DNA from 3 places in the Paenibacillus sp. FSL H8-0048 genome. Region 3 is predicted to be linked to each of the others. Evidence: predicted binding sites of a transcription regulator. Region 3 holds the regulator's gene; each other region holds the start of a gene.

Region 1 (7,304 bases), 320 kb from region 3:
AGCGGCATAGACCACGGCTGCTTCGGTGCTTCCCTGGTCCCGGGAAGCGCCTGGCTTCAGCCAGCTCTGGCTGCCTGTAATCATGAATGGCGCGCCCAGCGTGTCGTTATGCCCCGAAGACTGGAAGGCGAGACTGCCCCGCTCCTGAAGCAGAGCGCTCAGGCTTGCTCCATTCAGCGTCTTCAGACTGGGTGCGGTCAGCCACAGGAGGTCGGCATACGGGTCATCCTCTCCGCCGCTCCGCAGAGCAGGCTGGGGAGTGCGTGCCTGGCCCGGACCGGAGGCCAGCATGGCTGAGTCATCCGGTGCAGCATTAAGAATAGGCTCAGCCTGGCTCTGACTCCAGGGCAGCAGCTCCAGAACGGCAGCATTCAGATACAGCGTTCTGTTATCCGTAGTGATTTTCCAGACAGGCAGCATTGGAGCATAGAGCGCTGTAACCCCGATGGCACCATAAGAATTAGAGGGTATCAGTCCTTGCTGCACCAGATACTGGCGCAGTTCAGTCATACTATAAGGGAGGCCATCGGTTCCGGCTCCGTATTCGCTAAGCAGATAGCCGCCCTGATCCGCAGCGGAGATAATGAGATAGCCGATCCGCTGTCCGCTGCTCATTACATTGACCAGCCAACTCCGTGTTCCCGGACCAAGAGGGTAGACCTCCGTGCCGGCATCCTTCCATTCCTTAAAAGGAGCATTCGCCGAGAGCTGATTCATCGTCTGCTGGGTGAAGGCCTTCAGCGTTTCCGGCGCTGGAATCGGCTTCATTTCAAGTCCCGGAAGAACCTCCTGCGTAACGGCCTGCATCACGGTCGTCCGGCTGGCTTGTGATGCTAGTGCCTGAGGAGAGGATGCGCTGGCAGCCAGCAGAGTCAGTCCAAGAATCAGACAGAGGAGCAGGCGGCCACGCCGCCGGGAGCTCTTTTGCCTCGCAGTGATATTCATAGGTTCAGTCACCTTTCCTGTTCTTGAGGGAATTTACGCTTCTTACTGTTCATTGTAGGGGACAAGCCCTGAAAAGGCTGTTGCTTGCTGTCGCGCCGGGCGGCGGGAGTTTCGCTGTTTTTTTGCCTGCTTTTAGCGGACGGGGTCACATTCTATGTGCTGCGCAGATGAAACAATCCGTAAGTGACGGCAGAAACTGCAATCTGCGGCTCATACTGCCACGAGGTCTCCTGGCGGCGGCGGTTGAACTGCTCCTCTACGGCGAGGCGCTTCTCCTCATCCTGCTCCTTGAGCAGTTCTGCGTAGTAGATGTCCACGATGCTAAGCTCCAGCTCCAGCCGTTCGCGGGCTTCTTCCGCCCAGGTGTAATCCAGCAGTGCCAGCTTCGAGGTCAGATATCCCTCCAGCCGGTCGGCCCCGTCCGTTATCCCCAGCTCGAACGGCTGGACATGAATGTTCTCCGGCAGCCGCGGCGTCAGCTCCTTGCCGGCCAGCCGGGCCTCGAAGTCTGGAACGATCAGCCCGGTGGTCAAAGAGACCGCGATGAAATGCAGCTCCTCGCGCTTCAGGTCACAGGTCATCTCGACCTTGTAGCAGACCGCCAGCCACGGCTCGTAGGCGGCCGAGAACAGGGTGGTCCGCTGCCTGAGGCCAGGGTCCTCGAACAGCTGTAGGCACCGGCCTTCGTCCAGCGCCGCCGACCAGATCTGCCGCAGGCGCTTGCTGCCGTAGGTTACGTCCTCGCGGCGGATCATGCCCGGTCCGAGGCGCGGCAGCGCCGGGACGATGCCGAAGTACCGCGCGAGGATGCTGTCCTCCGGCGCAGCCGATACCCCGGGCGGCAGCGCCGCTCCCTGCGCCTGCGCTGCGCCAAGCGGCTCCGCAGCAGCTTCGGCATCCGCTGCCCCGGCCAGACCCGGCGGCGCTCCCGCCCCTGCCGGGCGGCTGGCCCCGCCGCGCGGGCGGGCCGCAGGCGCAGCGGCCTGCGCGGCCAGTTCATCGTACTTCTGCGGGTCGAAAACGAAGCTGAAGGACAGGGTCTCGGGATCTACGCCCGTGCGCTCCACGAAGCCCCAATAATAAGGGCGGTCCGTCAGCATCCGGTCCGCGCGCGGGGAGAGCTTCACCGTCACATGCAGCGGAGAGGATTCAAGAATGGTGCATTCGGTCGCTTCCAGATAATCCATGACCTGCTTGCGCACCTCTGTAGGCGTCAGCATCAGCCCAGCACCCCGCTATCATCCAGCCCCGCGTGGGTCAGTTCACTGAGCGAATCGCCGATCGTATCCAGCCCGCTGCGCAGCTCCTCGTCGCTGCCCGCTTCGAGCACGATTTTGTACAGGCTTTTCTCAAGCGAGCCCTTCTGCTCGAAGCGCTCCAGAATGACATCCAGCCCGCCGATGACCATCTCGAACATGTTGATTTTCTCATGCAGCAGGTGGAGGATATGCTCTTCAATCGTCCCTTCGGTGGAGAGGTTATAGATGACCACATCATTCTCCTGACCGAGCCGGTGGACCCGGCCGATCCGCTGCTCGACCCGCATCGGGTTCCACGGCAGATCGAAATTGATCATATGGTGGCAGAACTGCAGGTTGATCCCTTCGCCGCCGGCTTCGGTGGCAATCATCACCTGGGCGCGTCCGCGGAAGAGGTCCATCATCCAGTCTTTTTTGCCGCGGTTCATCCCGCCCGAGTACGTTACACATTGCAGTCCATGATCACGGAAATACTGAAGCAGATACTCCTGCGTGGCCCGGTATTCCGTGAAGACGATCACCTTCTCGTTCATATCGCGGATTAACTCCATCGTCTTCTCCGCCTTGGTATTCGTCTTGACCGTACGGATCGTCTGGAGCAGCCCCATCATCCGCTCACGCTTCGGCGAATCGGCAGGCAGCTTCTTGATCAGATTCACCAGCGTAACGAACACCGCATCCCGGCTGCTGCACACCTCGCGCTGAAGCGTGACCAGGGAGAGCATACTGCTGAGATTACCGCCTGCCTCCTGATACTGTTCTTTGACAAAAGCGGTCACGCCATCATACAGCGCCTTCTCCTCTGCGGAGAGGGTGAGGGGGATATTGCGCACCTTGCGCTTGGTGAAATTCACCGGGCCTTCGCCCCGGCGGTTGCGGATCATGACCTTGGACAGCTCGCCCCGGAGCTGAACCTCATTCTTGGGCTGACGCTTATCCACCACAAAATTGGCAGCAAAATCGCCCTGATTCCCGAGCTGACCCGGCTTGAGCAGCGTAATCAGATTGAACAGCTCGCCGAGATCGTTCTGCACGGGGGTGGCGGTGAGCAGCAGGCAATATTTTTTGCGGAGCTGCTGTACGAACTGATAATTGGTCGATTTCTTGTTCTTCAGCTTATGGGCTTCGTCGATAATCAGCATGTCATACTCCTGGCTCAGCAGCATTTCCTTATGCGGGTCACGCTTGGCTGTATCCATCGAGGCGACGACAATGTCATTGCCCCAGGAATAGGCTTTCTTTTGCGCTACGGCAGAGATTCCGAACTTCGTATTCAGCTCCCGCACCCATTGCAGGACAAGCGAGGCCGGCACCAGAATCAGAACTTTGCTCACCAGCCCGCGTACCAGATACTCCTTCAGCACAAGCCCCGCTTCGATGGTCTTGCCAAGTCCGACTTCATCGGCCAGAATCGCCCTTCCCGACATCTCGAACAGCACCTTGTGCGCCGTATCCAGCTGATGGGGAAGGGGAGACAGCCCGGACAGATGCTTCATACACTGCAGCTCATCGAAGCTGGTCACCAGCCCCGACTGCTCTCCCTGCACAGCAAGGCGGGATAAGCGCCAGTCGCCCCACGGCCCGCCTTTATCGAGTCTCGATTCCAGATCATGCAGCCAGTTACGCTCAAAAGATAGAGGAACAGGCAGCAGCGGCGCAGAAGTTACCTTCTCTTGGGGCAAGGAATTGCGGAATAATTGCGTCATGTTGCAGCCTCCTCCGTCGCAGTTTCATATCGAAATGCGTAGCAGTAGTATGCTCGTTTCAGAGAGATTTCATAACCAGAGGCGCATGGAATTCACAGAGGAACGCTGTAATCCGCCTTGAAAGCTTTCAGTTCCGGTGCCCTGCAAAAAAGCGAGAAAGAGGGAGGAAATGAGCCTTTCTTTTCCCAATTTTCCGTTATTCCTGCCTGGGGCTGCTTTTTCAAAAAAGACCTCTATCCACAACATGTGGTATAGTTTAAAAGTTAACGCACACCATATATTGTTACAAAAGCATGAAATTTAGCGGGTATGCGGATTTAATCCGGCAGTTTGTTATTGACAAAAGGAGCTTTCGCCGGACAAGCAGGCTGCGGCTGCCTTGCCGCCGGAAGCATGAACTATTACATTCCCGGGAGGTTTTGGTATTGAGTACAGTGGAACACAACAAGCGTCTAGAGGGTCTGAGCGAGAAAATATTCCTGGACCGTTACGCCTGGAAGGACGCGGACAGCAATAATGCCAAGGTAGGCGATGTGGTGCTGGTCCTGACCAAGGATGATCCGAAGTTCCCGACCAAGGAGGTCGGTGAAATTGTGGAGCGCACAGGCCGGATCGTTACGGTCCGAACCCGCAGCGGCGAGCTGGTGCAGTCGGATGTCGAGAAGCTGACGCTGAACATTGAGAAGACACCGGAGGAGATGTGGGACCGTCTTGCGGCTGCGATGGCCTCAGTAGAGAAGACGCCCGAGCTTCAGGAGGAGTGGACAAGCCGTTTCCGCTCCATTCTGGATGACTGGAAGCTGGTTCCCGGGGGGCGGATTGCGGCTGGCGCCGGAGCAAGCGAAGAGCTTACGTTATTCAACTGCTATGTCATTCCCTCTCCAAAAGACAGCCGTGGCGGCATCATGGAGACCCTCTCCGAGATGACCGAGATTATGGCCCGCGGCGGCGGGGTTGGCATCAATCTGTCCTCGCTGCGTCCGCGCCGCGCTATTGTCCGTGGGGTGAACGGTTCCTCCAGCGGCTCTGTGTCCTGGGGCGGCCTCTTCAGCTACACTACCGGACTGATTGAACAGGGCGGCAGCCGCCGCGGCGCGCTGATGCTGATGATTAACGACTGGCACCCGGATGTGCTGGACTTCATTACTGTGAAGCAGACGATGGGCCAGGTGACGAACGCCAACCTGTCTGTATGCGTGAGCAACAGCTTCATGAAGGCCGTGAAGGAGGATCTGGACTGGGAGCTTGTCTTCCCCGACACGACTGACCCGGATTACGACACCCTGTGGGACGGCGATCTCGATAAATGGAAGGCCGACAACCGCCGCGTCATTCCTTACCGTACCGTCAAAGCGCGCGATATCTGGCAGACGATTATCGAATCGGCCTGGAAATCGGCAGAGCCGGGCGTTGTTTTCATGGAGTATTATAATCAGATGTCTAATAGCTGGTATTTCAATCCGATCATATGTACCAATCCTTGCGGTGAACAGGGCCTGCCCGGCTGGGGCGTGTGCAACCTGTCTGCCGTCAATCTTTCCAAGTTCTACGATGCCGAAAACCATGATGTGGACTGGGCAGATCTGGCGAGAACAACCCGGTATTCCGTCCGCTTCCTGGACAATGTTATCGATAAGACGCCGTATCATTTCCCGGAAAATGAAGCGAACCAGAAGCTCGAACGCCGCGTAGGCCTCGGCACCATGGGACTGGCTGAGCTGATGATTAAGCTGAATATCCGCTACGGAAGCCCCGAATCGCTGGAGTTCCTGGACAAGCTCTACGGCTTCATGGCCCGCGAGGCCTATTTGGCTTCGGCTGAGATTGCAGGAGAGAAGGGCTCGTTCCAGGCGTTTGACACCGACAAATATCTGCAGAGCGGCTTCATGCGGAATATTACTGAGGTCTATCCGGAGGTTGGCGAATCGATCCGCAAGCATGGCATGCGCAACGTGACTGTTATTACCCAGGCTCCTACAGGCAGCACTGGAACTATGGTCGGAACATCTACAGGCATCGAGCCGTATTTCGCCTTCAAATATTTCCGCCAGAGCCGTCTCGGCTATGACGAGCAGTTCGTGCCGATCGCCCAGGAATGGCTGGAAGCCCATCCGGGAGAGGAGCTGCCGGAATACTTCGTCACTTCGATGGACCTGTCCGCCAAGGATCATATCCGTGCACAGGCCGCCATCCAACGCTGGGTGGACAGCTCGATCTCCAAGACCGCGAACTGCCCGTCCGACTTCACGGTGGAAGAGACCGCCGAACTGTATGAGATGGCCTTCGATCTGGGCTGTAAAGGCGTGACCATCTACCGCGATGGTAGCCGTGATGTGCAGGTACTGGAAACGGCGAAGAAGGAAGACAAGAAGGATGCTGGGGCAGAAGTTGAAACAGTGGAAAAAGAAGTCGAATCGGCAGCTCCGGCTACTGTGGCCGTAAAGCCAATGACTATGGAAGCTGCTCCGGGTCTACAGCCGGCGGCCAGCGGAGTGGACAAGCAATACAAGAAGCGCCCGCAGGTGCTGCGCGGAGCGACCTATAAGATCAACACGCCGTTCGGCATGGCGTATATCACGATCAATGACCTTGATGGCATCCCGGCCGAAATCTTCCTGAACGTGGGCAAGGCTGGCTCTGATGTCTTCGCCATGGCGGAAGCCCTGGGCCGCGTCTGCTCGCTGTTCCTGCGCTACGGCGACCACGGCGAGAAGGTCGGCCTGCTGATCAAGCACCTCAAGGGCATCGGCGGCTCTGGCGCTATCGGCTTCGGCGCGAACCGCGTCGAGTCCATCGCTGATGCGGTAGCCAAGGCCCTGGAGACCCATGTGCTGAACAATGCCGATGACGACCATATCCCAGCACCTATCGCGGCTACGCTGGAGCTTGATTTCAATGAGGCGCTGAGCGCTGAGCTGAAATCTACCGTTCCTGCGGCAGCCACCAACGATAACCACGGCGGTCATGACGCGCACAGCCACGCTACTGCTTCGCGGGATCTCTGCCCCTCCTGCGGCAGCGCCTCGCTGATTAATATTGAGGGGTGTAAGACTTGCGGGAATTGCGGGTATAGCCGGTGCGGTTGAGCCGAGGATAGAAGATTGTAACTAATACTGGCCCTCATCTTAATAACAAGGTGGGGGCTGTTTGACGTTCCAAAGAACATCAACCGCTTCCAAAAAGCTGTTGCTTTAAGCTTAAGTTTAAGGCGTACAATGATTTTAAGATTCTCTCTTATTGGCGGGATTCATGTAAATCGGAATAGATTATCTTACCGGAAATGGAGGTCTCGAGGTGAGTCAAAGACATTGGATTATTCAAGGAAAGAGCAGTAGTGGCGGAGACGGAGGCGCCGCTCGCTAACTTATTAAACGACCTGATAAGTGAATCTCCC
Region 2 (7,304 bases), 4.2 Mb from region 3:
CATTCCCTTCTGAAGCATGTACCCTGTACCTCCCTTTGGTTGTCGGTTCTTGTCACTTGTACCATACGGCTGCTGCGGCCCGGCGTCAAGATAACTTGCTCGTTAGACAGCAGAAGTTAAGTCCAGGAAGGGGGAAACAACAAAATGACTGCGGCATCCCCATTGTGGTCGGTTTTTCGACCATATCCAGCTCACACGCCTCCACCGCATCGAACGAAAATCACGATTTCCTAATCAATTAAAAAACCGCTAAAATCCTTAAATCAAGGTTTTTAGCGGTTTTCCGGTCTTTTCGGAGGCCCGAAAAGGTTCGCGGCATCCGGGCAAAATAAAGCCTTACGGGGACGTTCATACCGCCTGTTGCTATTCCGGCTAAGCGGGAGGCTGCACTGAATCGCCCTGCTGCAAGGAAGGCGGGAATCTGTAGGTGATGGGGATCGCGCCGTCCGTGTCGTTGATCAAGGAGAGCATGATCTTCGCTGCCTGCATCCCCATCTCGTAGGCGGGCTGGCGGATCGTTGTAATATCGGGATTATAGATCCGGGCGAATTCCGCATCGTCAATGCCGATCACTGACAATTGGCCGGGGATGGAGATGGCCTTACGGTTCGCATATTTAAGGACCTCGCCCAGCACCAGATCATTGGCGGCAAGCAGCGCTGTCGGCGGCTGGGGCAGCTGCAGCAGCTCGTCCAGTGCGGAAGCGATATCTTCGCGCGACACACTGCGCATATACGAATCTAGCAGCGGCAGACCTGCTTCCTCCATCGCTTTTTTGTACCCGCTCATTCGCTCTTTACGCGGGGTAATCGCATGTACGCCAAGCGGCAGGGATAGAATAGCAATCGCTTCATGGCCGTGGCCGGTCAGTTCCCGGATAGCAGTCTTTACCGCCATTTCATTATCCAGCAGCAGGCTCTGGGTCGTAATGCCGTCAACCAGCCGGTCCATGAAGACCAGCGGATATTCTGCTTCAATTAACCTTGTGTAAGGCGCAGGCTGATCTCCCGCCGGGAAAATAATCAGGCCATCCACCTGACGGGCAACCAGCGTCTCCACATAGGTATTCTCCTTGTCCGCATTCTCATCCGAGTTGCAGATAATCACCTGGATGCCGTGACGCTGCAGCTCATTCTCAATCGCCCGGATGCACTGAATGGACAGCGAATAATCTATATTGGCCACAATAATGCCAACCATATGCGTGCGGTTCTGCTTAAGGCTGCGGGCAAGCCCGTTAGGCTGGTAGTTCAGCTCATCGATAACCTCCGCAATACGGTTTTTGGTCGCCTCACTCATATACTTGAACCGTTTATTCAAAAACTGCGAGACTGTGCTTTTCGATACACCCGCTTTCTGGGCCACATCCTCAATAGTCAGCTTCTTCATTGATCCCGCTCCACTCTTCGATATCCACTCCAGAAGTAAACATTAACCAAGTTTACTTAGAGAGATTATCAAAAAGTATAGCTTTTTTTTAGTAAATTATCTATAAGATCCACGTAAAATAATTAGGAGCCCCGTCACTTCCCTGTCTTGGCAGGATCAATCTGCTGTCCGTGCTCCTGATAAAACCAATCATAATACCACTGCTGACCGAGGAGCAAAACGACATCCGCTTTCCGCTTCTTCCCGTTTACTTCATAAATTGCCGTCTGCTGCTGGCCTTGAACATCCATGCCAATTTTGCTGTTTATATTCTGTACCGCTCCAGTAGCAATATCGTACAGATTGCCATGAATGTCATAACCATTCTTTTTATCATCACTGTAATATACAAGCAGCATCTCGCTATTATATTTATCAATAGCAATAAAGGATCTGTACAAGGAATATTTGTCACCTAAGCTGCTTAAATCTAACAGTTCCTGCGGGGTTATTGTTTCACCTGCTGCGGCTGATTTTAAATTCAAAACGGTTAACTTTTCAGGTGTCATTCCTATCCCTTTCCCCAAGGTGATCGTCCCGATACCCAGCACTATATAGTCCCCTCCATCACAGATCCCCGTAAGCTCATAATAACGCTGCGAACCGCCTGCATACAGCGGTAAGGTGTAGATCCGTTTAGCCGTAGCTTCAGATAGCTCGGACTGGCCTTTTGGTGACAGATACAATGTGTAAGGTTCCGTAGGATGGGTGTACTTGGGCTTGCTGTAATTGACCATCGGAGGCGGGGGCGACCAGACAATCCCGGCGTTGGTCTCAACGGCACGCGCACGGGTCTTATCTCTGTCCAACGATAAGGGCATGTAATACTTCCTTCCGCCAAGCTCGAACTCTGCAGAACCAACCGGCGGGTTGTAAGCTTGCGGCGATGCTGGTGAAGCAGCGTTCTGAGTAGCCGAAGGTGACACCGCCGGCTGCACCACAGCCGCTCCCGAGTCAGGCTTAAAGACCGCTGCGAGCCTCCCTGCCGGATCAAGCCCGGCCCCTGGGCCAAATGGCCAGACCAGCGCGCCAAGCAGCAGGATGGCTGCCAGTCCGCCGAAGGCAGCCATACGGCTGAAGCGGCGGCGGCTTGTACGATTAGAGGATTCATGGGCAGCCTCTTCAATCCGCGCCATAAGCTGTGGCGTGAATCCCGGTTCTACAAGCGGACTCCGTCCGGCTTGCTTATACCAGTCCTTCTCCCCGCTCATCACCTTCACTTGCTCATGCTCTTGTCTTGTCTTCACTGGTCTTCCTCCTTCATCGCTGCTCTCACTTTCATTCTGGCCCGTCCGAGCCTGGATTTGACCGTCCCCTGCGCGATTCCAAGCAGCGCGGACAGCTCAGCGACTGACAGATCCTGCTGAATATCCAGCACCAGCACCTCCCGGTACTTGTCCGGCAGCTCCATGATGATCTCCCAGATGCGGTTCGCATACTGATTGCCGATAGCCTCTTGTTCTGCGGACAAGGCACCCCCCTTATCCTGATGGCTGCCCAGCGGAACGAACCTCCGCCAGAAGCTGCTCTTCCTTAAGCTGAACGCGGTGTTGCGGGTAATGGTGAGCAGCCAGGTTTTCAGAGTGGACTGTCCCCGGTACTTGCCGATGCTCTTGTAGGCCTTGAGGAATACCTCCTGGCTGATATCATTCGCCTGCTCCCGGCTGCGGGTTAAGAAAAAAGCATAATTCCATACATCCTGCCCGTAGGTCTCCATCATCTCACGCAGCGATACCGATGAGGCACAGGTCATGCTATACGTTAGTTCTTTACTCTGCATGTTCTCTCCCCTCTCACCTAATAAGACTCCTGCCGACCGATATGGTTCCCTGTTATTGAAAATCTTGGGGCACGCCGCCCTCGCCATCAATTATTGTTTGCTGAATGTACTGATTGCAGTTCCTGCATTAGAATTTCGAGAATCTGCTCAATTAGCCCCTGTTAGCTGAAATCAAGTGTACAAAATACAACAGATCTGATCCCCCAAAAAATTGGAGCAGCGTCTAATGTAAGAAGTGCCATCAAAACTCCATCCGCCGACGGCAGAGCGCTTTCAAATTTTATAGCCGCTTCCCCTTCTCCAAATGCCCCGTTCGAGCCATTCCTCAACGCAGCAAAATGCTTAAAAAAAATACTAATTAATTATAAGAGAATAGAATGCAGGCGGGGCGTGGGATTGGCGATTTAGAGAGGCATTTTGGGCGGCTGTGAGGGCTTGTTCACCGCTTGACTTTTCAATATATGGTATATAAAATGATTAAGCATTACTAAATATAGTGTATATAAGAGCTAAGCCCATAAATCTAGTAAAACCGCTATTCTTCATTTGTCAAGTAGAATGGGCTACATGTTATAGGAGGTTAGGAGCCATGTTGATTGCTTACGATTCCAAGACCGGCAACGTTAGAAGATTCATTAATAAATTGAAGCTTCCGGCGGTTCAAATCGAAGAGCATATGACGATCGACGAGCCTTACGTGCTTGTTACATACACTACCGGATTTGGACAGATTCCAGAGAAGGTGTCAACATTCCTTGAACGAAACCATTCCAGGCTGAAGGGCATCGCCGCAAGCGGCAACAAAAACTGGGGTGAGCTATACGCGCACAGCGCAGATCTGATTGCACAGCGTTACAACGTACCGGTGGTCGGCAAGTTTGAATTGTCTGGAACCTTCGGGGACGTACAGCGCATAAAACAGGAGGTGGACCGGGTTGCGGCATATTGAATTGAACAACATGTTGATGAAGAGAGACGAAAGCGGCTTTTTCCAATTGGATAAGGACCAGGAGGCAGTAGCCGAGTTCATGCAGGATGTGGAGCGGCGCAGCCTGACCTTCACAGATACGAAAGCCAAGATTGATTATATGATTGCAAATGACTACTACGAGGACCTGTACGACCGCTACTCCGCTGCTGAGATGGAGGATGTCTACCGGATCGCCCATGAATATAATTTCCGCTTCCCTTCCTATATGGCGGCTTCCAAGTTCTATACCGACTATGCCGTCAAAACCAATGACCGTAAGCAGTACCTGGAGCATTATCCGGACCGCGTAGCGGTAGTGGCTCTGCATCTGGGACGGGGCAACGTGGAAACTGCCTGTACTCTCGCGCGCTCGATGATGGAACAGCGCCTGCAGCCGGCGACACCAACCTTCCTCAATGCCGGCAAAAGCCGCCGCGGCGAGATGGTCTCCTGCTTCCTGCTGGAAATGGATGACTCGCTCAATTCGATCAACTATGTGCTGAATACCTGCATGCAGCTGTCAAAAATCGGGGGCGGCGTTGCCGTCAATCTGTCCAAGCTGCGCTCGCGCGGCGAGACGATTAAGGGTGTCGAGGATGCGGCCAAAGGCATCATGCCTGTCCTGAAGCTCATGGAAGACGGCTTCTCCTATGCGGACCAGATGGGCCAGCGTAAGGGTTCGGGTGCGGCTTATTATAATATTTTTGGCTGGGATGTACTGGAGTTCCTGGACAGCAAGAAGATTAACGCCGACGAACGGACACGCCTGAAGACGTTGTCTATCGGCCTGATCGTGCCTAACCGCTTCTATAAGCTGGCGCAGGATAATCAGCCGCTGCATGTGTTCGCTCCTTACACGGTCTACCAGGCGTATGGTACGCATCTGGATGACATGGACCTGGATGTCATGTATGATACCCTGCTTGCCGATCCGCGTGTGAAGAAAAGAATCGCCATGAGCGCACGCGACATGCTGACCAAGATCGCCATGATTCAGCTTGAATCGGGCTATCCATATATTATGAACAAGAGCAACGCCAATGCTGCTCATGCCCTGCGGGGTGTGGGCCAGATCAAGATGTCGAACCTGTGCACGGAGATTTTCCAATTGCAGGAGACTTCGGAGATTAACGACTACGGACAGCAGGACGAGATCCGCCGCGATATCAGCTGCAACCTGGCTTCCCTCAACATCGTGAACGTGATGGAGCACGGTAAGATCCGTGAATCCGTACATGAGGGCATGCTCGCACTGACGGCTGTCAGCGATATGACAACTGTCTCCAACGCTCCAGGCGTGGCTAAGGCGAACAAGGAAATGCACTCCGTGGGTCTGGGCGTAATGAACCTGCATGGTTATTTTGCCAAGAATAAAGTCGCTTATGAGAGTGAGCAGGCCCGTGATTTCGCACGCACCTTCTTCATGACGATGAACTTCCATTCCATTGAGAAAAGCATGGAGATTGCCGCTGAGACCGGCGAAACGTTCTATGGATTCGAGCAGTCCGACTACGCCAGCGGCGTGTATTTCGACCGTTATCTGACTACAGACTACCGTCCGGTTACGGCAAAAGCGCAGGAGCTGTTCGAGGGCATCACCATTCCTACTACAGAGGATTGGAAAGAGCTGCGTGACAAGGTGATGAAGCACGGCCTGTACCATGCCTACCGTCTGGCAATTGCGCCGACTGCGAGCATCTCGTACATCCAGAATGCTACCTCCAGTGTCATGCCGATTGTAGAGCAGATCGAGACCCGCACGTATGCCAACTCGACCACCTACTATCCGATGCCTTACCTGCGTCCGGACAATGTGTTCTATTATAAATCCGCCTACCAGATGGACCAGTTCAAGGTCATTGATCTGATCGCGGAGATTCAGCCTCATATCGACCAGGGTATTTCAACAGTCCTGCATGTGAACAGTGATGTCACCACCCGTGAGCTGGCCCGTTCTTACCTGTATGCGGCGCACAAAGGGCTGAAATCCCTGTACTATACCCGGACCAACAAATTGTCTGTCGAGGAATGCCTGGCCTGCTCCATCTAAGAGGGGCACAGGTACAGAAAGGGAGAATATACGATTATGAGCGCAATTCAAGCCGTGAACTGGAACCGTCCCGACGACGATTTCTCGCTGATGTTCTGGAACCAGAATATTATGCAGTTCTGGACCGATGACGAAATACCACTATCCGATGACAAAATGTCCTGGCTCACGCTAAGCGAGACCGAGAAGGACTCTTATATGAAGGTGCTGGGCGGATTGACCCTGCTGGATACGATTCAGGGCGGCGTAGGGATGCCGCAGATTATGGAGCATGTGGACGGCTTGCAGCGCAAGGCGGTCCTCGGCTTCATGGGCATGATGGAGCAGATTCATGCGAAGTCGTACAGCAGCATTTTCACCACACTGGCTTCGACGGAGGAGATTGACGGGATTTTCCGCTGGGTGGAGGACAATACGTTCCTGCAGTTCAAGGCGGAGACGATCTCGGAGTATTATCAAAAGATTGAGACGAAGAAAGACCTCTACCTGGCGATGTCCGCCTCGGTCCTGCTGGAGAGCTACCTGTTCTACAGCGGCTTCTTCTACCCGCTCTATCTGGCCGGACAGGGCAAAATGACCTGCAGCGGCGAAATCATCGACCTGATCCTGCGCGATGAGAGCATCCACGGCGTCTATGTCGGCGTGCTGGCCCAGGAAATCTTCGAGGAGCTGTCCGAAGAAGACCAGAGCGATGTCTATGAGACCCTGGTCGGCCTGCTGCGTCTGCTCCACGCGAACGAGGAGCAATACACCGAGCAGATCTACGCCCCGATTGGCCTGGTGGAGGAAGTGAAGACCTTCCTGCGCTACAATGCCAACAAGGCGATGATGAACCTCGGCCATGATCCGCTGTTCGATGAGGAAGAGATCAACCCGATTGTGCAGAACGGAATCAGCACCCATACGAAGCAGCATGACTTCTTCTCGAAGAAGGGGAACGGGTATGTGCGGGCGATGAATGTAGAGCCTTTGCGGGATGAGGATTTTCAGTTTTGAGTGGGTAGATTGAACTTGTACATTCCGATTTCGGGATAGTCGTGGCTCCAGAGAAGTTTTGGACTTCCGGCCGCTGTTAG
Region 3 (7,304 bases):
TTGAAGTTGTTGTTTTTCGGGCATCGTCCATTCTGCTTTACCTTTAGTCTCAAAAATCCCTTCAACCGATTTTCTTTTTCCATAGGCCGGATACCCTTTATACACAGGATTTCTAAGAATAAAGTTCACAGCAGCAGTGTTCCATTTACCTCCGGTAGAAGTGGGGATTGTATTTTCATTAAGAAACTTAGCAATTCGATTACTTCCAAAACCCTCTTTTATCACCATATTGAACATCTGTTTGACGATGGTAGCTTGTTCTTCATTTATTTCCAGCTTCATCAGCTCTTTGCCTTTCTTATTTTTAATTCCTGAAGGTGTTAACCGGTATCCGAATGGGGCAGTGCCACCTCTAAATGCACCATCTTCGGCCATTTGTGTATGTTTTTCATCAACGCGCATCGAAGTTTTTTGAGATTCGTTATTCGATTGCCAGAATCTAAGGAAGTTTGTTATGTCATGCCCTTCGTCTGTAAATTCTTGTTGACCTTCTTTTACTGACCAGACTTCAATTCCCATTGAGTTGAACCATTTTAATAACAGAGGAGTTTCATATGTCCTTCTTCCTAATCTGTCGAACATGAAACAAAGCAATACATCAAAGTGACTATTTTCTGCATCATATCTAGCACGTTGAATTTCATCTCTGTCCTCATTCGCTGTCTTATATCCAGAAACGCCTTTCTCCGTATACTCTTTTACCAACATCCAACCCTTACTATTAATAAACTCTTGACAAGCCCTACGTTGCATAGGAATATCATTTCCTTCAAGCTGCCCCTTTGTTGATACTCTGTAAAATGCTGCGACCCGCCTCTTATCCCCCATATCGAAAGACCTCCCATCAGTCATATATACTACCATATTTTAATCCTTATTATTCTTTTTGTAAATAATGTTGACTGAGAAATATATTTATGATATATTATTTCTTGTGAGAAAAACGAATGGGGAATTAGTTCAGTGGGAGAACGCTTCGCTGGCAGCGAAGAGGTCAGGGGTTCGAATCCCCTATTCTCCACCATTCCATGGACTCTTAGCTCAGTTGGTAGAGCAGTAGACTCTTAATCTATTTGTCCAGGGTTCGAGCCCCTGAGAGTCCATCACATTTTTAAAGACCCTGACCAGGGTCTTTTTTTTGTTCAAATTAAAGCCCCTCAATCCTATACGTTCATAAGCAATTCAACACAATCATTTCAAATGTGTTCGGTTTTTCGCATACAGACTGACAGTATAATTTCCTATACAACACAACAAATAAGGCACCCATCGGTTCATTCACCAATAAGTACCTAGTTCATTTGTGTGGCTGTCCCGTACACCCCATAGCAGCCCACCCGGAAACTGGCCCTTTAACCCAAGACCAACCCCTTCATTCCCCAAACCCCTTACAGCCCCTCCAGCTCCTCCGTGTTCTTGGACAGCAATCCCTTCAGTTCCTTCATGAACATGTTAATGTCCTTGAACTGGCGGTACACGGATGCGAAGCGGACGTAGGCTACCTCGTCAACAGGGTAGAGCTGCTCCATGACCAGCTCGCCGATCTGGCGGCTCTCGATCTCGGCGAGGGCGATGCCGCGCAGGCTTTTCTCCACCTCGGATACGATGACCTCCAGACGCTCTACAGGAACCGGACGCTTCTCGCAGGCACGGATCAGGCCGCGAAGGATTTTGTCACGGCTGAACTCTTCACGGCTGCCGCCTTTTTTGATCACAATCAGGGGGGTCTCTTCAATCATCTCGAAGGTGGTGAAACGGCGGCTGCACAGCTCGCATTCCCGCCTGCGGCGGATGGACTTATTCTCATTGGCCGGGCGCGAGTCCAGGACTTTGGTATTGGTGTGGTCGCAGTAAGGACATTTCATAAGCTTCTTCACTTCCTCATCATTAGAATGGATTGGCCCGGTCCCTTGATACACAAGGGCTATTCGGGCATCATTTAATTTCCAGAAAACACCGTTTATTTGTTGTTATGAATCTGACATGTCCGGCACATAATACAGTTACCAACCGATAGGAGGTGAACAGCAATGAGCCAAAATAACAACTCCAATAACCTGGTAGCTCCAAACTCACGCGGTGCCTTGGAACAACTGAAATATGAAGTTGCCCAGGAACTAGGTATCACCCTCTCCCCAGACGGATACCAAGGCAATAAAACTTCTTACGAAAACGGTTCGATCGGTGGTTACATCACTAAACGTCTTGTAACCCTGGCTGAACAGCAATTGGCAGGTCAGTACAAATAAGTACAAATAACCTGCTAAACACGACATAAGCTTGCCTAAGAAGTATCGAACGGCCTCCGGCCGTTTGATGCTTCTTTTTACATAAGAGCAACAGAAGTAACAAGCACCTAGAACTCACTGTAGAGCTCAGTGTATTGATCATAATAATAAATCACGCGTTGCACGTAATGACGGGTCTCACCGAACGGAATATCCTTCACAGAGGCTTCTGTTCCGTCCCACTGCCCTTCATCCAGCCAGCTCTGCACCTTGCCGGGTCCGGCATTGTAGGCGGCGATAACTGCTATACGGTTGCCGTCAAACTGCTTAGAGAGCGTAGACAAATACCAGGTGCCCAGTTCAATGTTGGACGAGGGCTCTTCCTTCAGCCGTTCCAGCGATACCTCAGGAAGCTTGGCCTTTTCGAGCGCCCACTTGGCGGTATCCGGCATCAGCTGCATGAGTCCCAGCGCGCCTTTTTTGGATTCACGGCCGGTCTTATAATTGGTCTCCACCCGGATGATGGATGCCACCAGAAACGGGTCCATCTCATACGTCCGGCTGTGCTGGCGGATCTCTGCTTTATAATGAATAGGATAAAACCATGACATCCAGTTGGAGCCTAGAAACAGAATCGCGGTGAAGCCGATGAACAGCAGCAGCAGGACTCTTTTTTTACGTAACCACTTCATCATATCAGGCCCAGCCTGTCCCACAACCGGGCAACCTGAAGCTCGGCAGACTGCAGATCACCGCTATTGTCGATCACAAATGTTGCTTTCCTGCGCTTAAGTTCAATATCCATCTGCGACCTCAGCCGGTCCTCAGCCTGCTCCAGCTTCATTCCGCTCCGCTCCATGAGGCGGGCTAACTGCACCCTCCTTGGGACATAGACCACAATAATCTGCTCAAATAAGGAATCCAGCTCTGATTCGTAGAGCAGCGGAATGTCGACAATGACCAGCCGCTGCGGATTCTCCTGCTCAAGCGCATACATTCTGTCCTTGATCTCCCTGCGGATTGCCGGATGGGTCAGGTTATTCAGTGTCTTGAGCGCCTCCGGGTCCCGGAAGACAATCTCACCAAGACCCGCCCGGTCCAGCGAACCGTCAGGCAGCAGGATGCGGTCTCCAAAAGCCTCCACCGCTGCCGCCAGCACCGGATGTCCGGGGAGCATCACCTCTCTGGCGATGACATCGGCATCCACCAGTGCAGCTCCCTTGCGGACAAACAGCGCAGACACGGTGCTTTTTCCCGAAGCTATGCCTCCGGTTAAGCCTATAATCATGTACTCACCTCATAATAACTTCATTATACCCATTACAATTAATAATATCGCGGGCAGCGCAGCCGCATGCTTCATCCAGTAGCTGCCGGATAATCTCAGTCCCGTCTTCATTCCCATCAGCAAAAAGGTTCCGCTGAATACAGCGATCATCAGCGAGGTGGACCACGGACTGAATCCGAGCAGTGCCGCACCAAGGCCGGCCCCAAAGGCATCCAGTGACAACGCGATCCCCAGAATCATGGCTTCCATGGAGGAAATACTCCCTGAAGCATCCATATCGGCGGAAGACGGCGTCCGGAGAATCTGTATCACCACGCCCAGATGGCGCAGCTCCAGCGAGAATACTGCCGGCTTCAGCACTGTCTCGGCACTTTGTACGGAAGCAGCCGTCTCCAGTATGGTCTCCTGTCCAGGCACTGTCTCTCCCTGCTCCTTCTCCTTCTGCGTCAGCATCTGGAACAGGGACCAGCAGCCCATCAAGACGAGAATAACCGCTCCGACACTGGAAGCGGCATTCGGAGAGACTACATTGGCCAGCAGCACGCCCACTTGCATAGAACCATAAATGACGACCCCTGAACAGAGCGAAATAATGATAATGGAGAGCAGGGGAATTTTCATTTTACGCAGTCCATATGTAATGCCTACACCAAATCCATCCAGACTAAGCGCAAACGCAAGCAACAGCAAAGACAACAATGGGCTCAGCACCCGCAATCCCTCCCGTGAAGAACCGGAGCCGGTGGATTAAGCATCCAAGCCGGAGCTCCGTTTCGCCATAATCAGCAATCTTCACACATTATATGGGCGGGACGGGCAGTAAGTGCCTGCCTTTATACAGAACGGTTATAACTCAGGTGTAACTGGCCCGGAAAAGGGCGGTAAATGCAGATGACTCTAAATAAAAATTACAGAATCAGTACAGGTACGGGCTGGCAGGTGGGACAATAATGCGTTCCCCGTCCGCCGACTACGCTCTTCTCAATCAGCGTACCGCAGGTGGCACACGGCTGATCCTTACGTCCATAGATCTTGTGCTGATCCTGATAGCTTCCGCTCTCCCCCTGGCCGTTGACATACGACTTCACGGAGGAGCCTCCGGCATTCACAGCCTCTGTCAGTGTTGCGACAATAGCATGGTGCAGCCTGGCCAGCTGATCCTCGGTGAGGGACTTCGCGGTCTCCTCCGGGTGGATTCCTGCACGATGCAGAGACTCATCTACATAAATATTGCCGATACCTACTATATATTCCTGATTGAGCAGCAGCGGCTTGATCTTGGTGCTCCGCTTCGCGACAATCTCTTTGAACCGTTCCAGCGTGAAATCGGCATCCAGCGGCTCCTGCCCCAGCTTGTTCAGCGGCTTCAGCTGCAGATCCTCTCCCGGCTGGAACAGATGCATCGTCCCGAATTGGCGCACATCCGTATAACGCAGCTCTGTCCCGTCTGTGAAATGGAAAATAACATGCGTATGCTTGTCCAGCAGCTCGCCCTCACGGTAGACGCCGTAACGGCCCTCCATCCGCAGATGGGAGACCATCACCAGCCCGTCAAATACGAAACGCAGGAACTTGCCTCTGCGTTCAACTGTAACCACACTATGGCCTGCCAGCATATGGGCAAAGGCCTGAATATCATCCGGGCGCTGAATAATCCGCGGCAGCCGGACGGTGACATGCTCTATCTGCTTGCCTGTAATTAACTCATTAAGTGTTCTTCTGACTGTTTCGACTTCCGGCAATTCCGGCATCATGGCTCACCTCCACTCCATTATACCGGATATCTTCCATGTACGGGGAGCCTATTTCGCTTCGTACCAGTTGCTTCCATAACTTACCTCTGCCTTCAGCGGAACTGACAGCTGCAGCGCTCCGGCCATCACCTCGGGCAGCAGCTGCTTCATCTGCTCCAGCTCCTCCTCCGGCACCTCGAATACCAGTTCATCGTGTACCTGGAGCAGCATCCGGCTCTTCAGGCCGCGCTCATGCAGTGCCTTGTCCATATGAACCATGGCCAGCTTGATAATATCCGCAGCGGTTCCCTGAATCGGCGTATTCATCGCCGTACGTTCTGCAAAGGAACGCAGATTGAAGTTCTTCGCATTAATCTCCGGCAGATAACGGCGGCGTTCCAGCAGCGTAGTCACATACCCCTGCTTACGGGCCTCGACCACAATATCATCCATATAACGGCGCACACCTTGGAACACCTCGAAATACTGTTCAATGAACCGGGCTGCCTCCTTACGGGGAATGTTCAGGTTCTGCGACAGGCCGTAATCGCTGATGCCGTACACAATCCCGAAGTTAACCGCTTTGGCGGACCGGCGCATATTACTGTCCACACTCTCCGCAGGGACGCCGAATACGTCCATCGCGGTCTTGGTATGAATATCCATATCCTCGACAAAAGCTTCCTTCATCCGCTCATCGCCCGAGATATGTGCCAGCACACGCAGCTCGATCTGCGAGTAATCCGCTGCCAGAATCGACCAGCCCGGCTCGGAGGGCACGAATACCTTACGGAGCTTGCGGCCCTCTTCGAGCCGGATTGGAATATTCTGCAGGTTCGGGAACTGGCTGCTGAGCCGGCCCGTAGCAGCAATCGTTTGCCGGTAGAAGGTATGCACCTTGCCCGTCTCCGGCGAAATTTCCTTCATTAAACCTTCGACATACGTAGATTGCAGCTTGGCCAGGGTGCGGTATTGCAGAATCAGGCGCACGGCGTCATGATAAGGCGCAAGCTTTTCCAGTACCTCGGCATCGGTCGAATATCCGGTCTTCGTCTTCTTCACAACCGGCAGACCGAGCTTCACGAACAGAACCTCGCCCAGCTGCTTCGGAGAATTCAGATTGAATTCGGTTCCGCAGGCGGCGTAAATCTCAGTGACCAGCCGGGAGATTTGGGCTTCGAATTCCTTGCCGAGCTGAATGAGATCATCCTTATTCACAGCAATGCCCTGCTTCTCCATATCAGCGAGAATCCGTGACAGCGGCATCTCCAGGTCCTGGAACAGACCGGTCATGTCCGTCTTGTCCAGCTCCTCCTGCTGCTTCTGCACAATGCCAAGCACAGTCGCACTCTTGCGGGCGACATGCTCACCGAGAATTGCAAGCTCAGGAATTCTATATTTGGCCCCTTTGCCGAAAACATCCTCATCCGGCGACAAGCGGGGCAGGCCGTATTTCGTTGTCAGGTCATTCAGATTCTGGCTCGCTTCCGTCGGGTCCAGCAGGTAAGCGGCCAGCTGAACATCGTTAGCGGCTCCGGCAAAAGCAATTCCCTGCCAATGCAGAGCCAGATCGGCCCGGTGCAGATCATACCCGCTCTTCGGCGCCTGCTCATCACCGAGCCAGTCCCGCAGAGGTGCTGCCGCCGGACTTTTCAGCAGGGCAAAAGGCACAAAATAATGCTGCTCCGGCGAAGACAGCCCGAGGCCGATCACTTCAGCACGGTGCGGGTTCTCCCCGTTAGATTCCACATGCAGGGCGGAGATGCCCGGCAGTGCCTGAATCAGCTGCTCTATTCCGGCTTCGTCAACGAGGGTAATCGTCAGCTCAGCCGCTTCCACTGCTGCGGGGCTGGACAGACTGCCGTCCGCCCCATGCGAATAGGCGCTGAGCGACAGCCGCTCCAGCAGGGACTTGAACTCCAGCTTTGCCAGGGCAGGGCCCGCCGTATCGGCAGCAATACCGCTGAACACCATATCCTCCCAGGTATGTTCAAGCGGAACCTCACGGTAGATCGTCGCCAATTTTTTGCTCATAATGGCGCTGTCCGCATGCTC

Evidence for each region. Region 3 encodes NrdR, which represses ribonucleotide reductase genes. Its sites were predicted from a motif close to AACACNATATATNGTGTT; they were not measured.
Region 1: the regulator NrdR is predicted to act here: its motif matches at 4,180-4,197, upstream of NSU18_RS08065 (adenosylcobalamin-dependent ribonucleoside-diphosphate reductase).
Region 2: the regulator NrdR is predicted to act here: its motif matches at 3,692-3,709, upstream of nrdI (class Ib ribonucleoside-diphosphate reductase assembly flavoprotein NrdI).

What each region holds. Positions count from the first base shown of each region.
Region 1 covers NZ_JBBODF010000001.1:1,851,102-1,858,405, reverse strand. The annotation lists gene NSU18_RS08080 (hypothetical protein) at 1-945, opposite strand, end outside; gene NSU18_RS08075 (YqhG family protein) at 1,098-2,168, opposite strand; gene NSU18_RS08070 (DEAD/DEAH box helicase) at 2,165-3,910, opposite strand; gene NSU18_RS08065 (adenosylcobalamin-dependent ribonucleoside-diphosphate reductase) at 4,336-6,996, shown strand.
Region 2 covers NZ_JBBODF010000001.1:6,383,563-6,390,866, reverse strand. The annotation lists gene NSU18_RS27725 (LacI family DNA-binding transcriptional regulator) at 373-1,389, opposite strand; gene NSU18_RS27720 (hypothetical protein) at 1,524-2,675, opposite strand; gene NSU18_RS27715 (RNA polymerase sigma factor) at 2,672-3,208, opposite strand; gene nrdI (class Ib ribonucleoside-diphosphate reductase assembly flavoprotein NrdI) at 3,798-4,157, shown strand; gene nrdE (class 1b ribonucleoside-diphosphate reductase subunit alpha) at 4,144-6,228, shown strand; gene nrdF (class 1b ribonucleoside-diphosphate reductase subunit beta) at 6,265-7,224, shown strand.
Region 3 covers NZ_JBBODF010000001.1:2,175,454-2,182,757, forward strand. The annotation lists gene NSU18_RS09455 (recombinase family protein) at 1-828, opposite strand, end outside; tRNA gene NSU18_RS09460 (tRNA-Ala) at 950-1,024, shown strand; tRNA gene NSU18_RS09465 (tRNA-Lys) at 1,031-1,103, shown strand; gene nrdR (transcriptional regulator NrdR) at 1,389-1,865, opposite strand; gene NSU18_RS09475 (alpha/beta-type small acid-soluble spore protein) at 2,031-2,249, shown strand; gene NSU18_RS09480 (lytic transglycosylase domain-containing protein) at 2,357-2,920, opposite strand; gene coaE (dephospho-CoA kinase) at 2,920-3,516, opposite strand; gene ytaF (sporulation membrane protein YtaF) at 3,526-4,227, opposite strand; gene mutM (DNA-formamidopyrimidine glycosylase) at 4,425-5,267, opposite strand; gene polA (DNA polymerase I) at 5,319-7,304, opposite strand, start outside.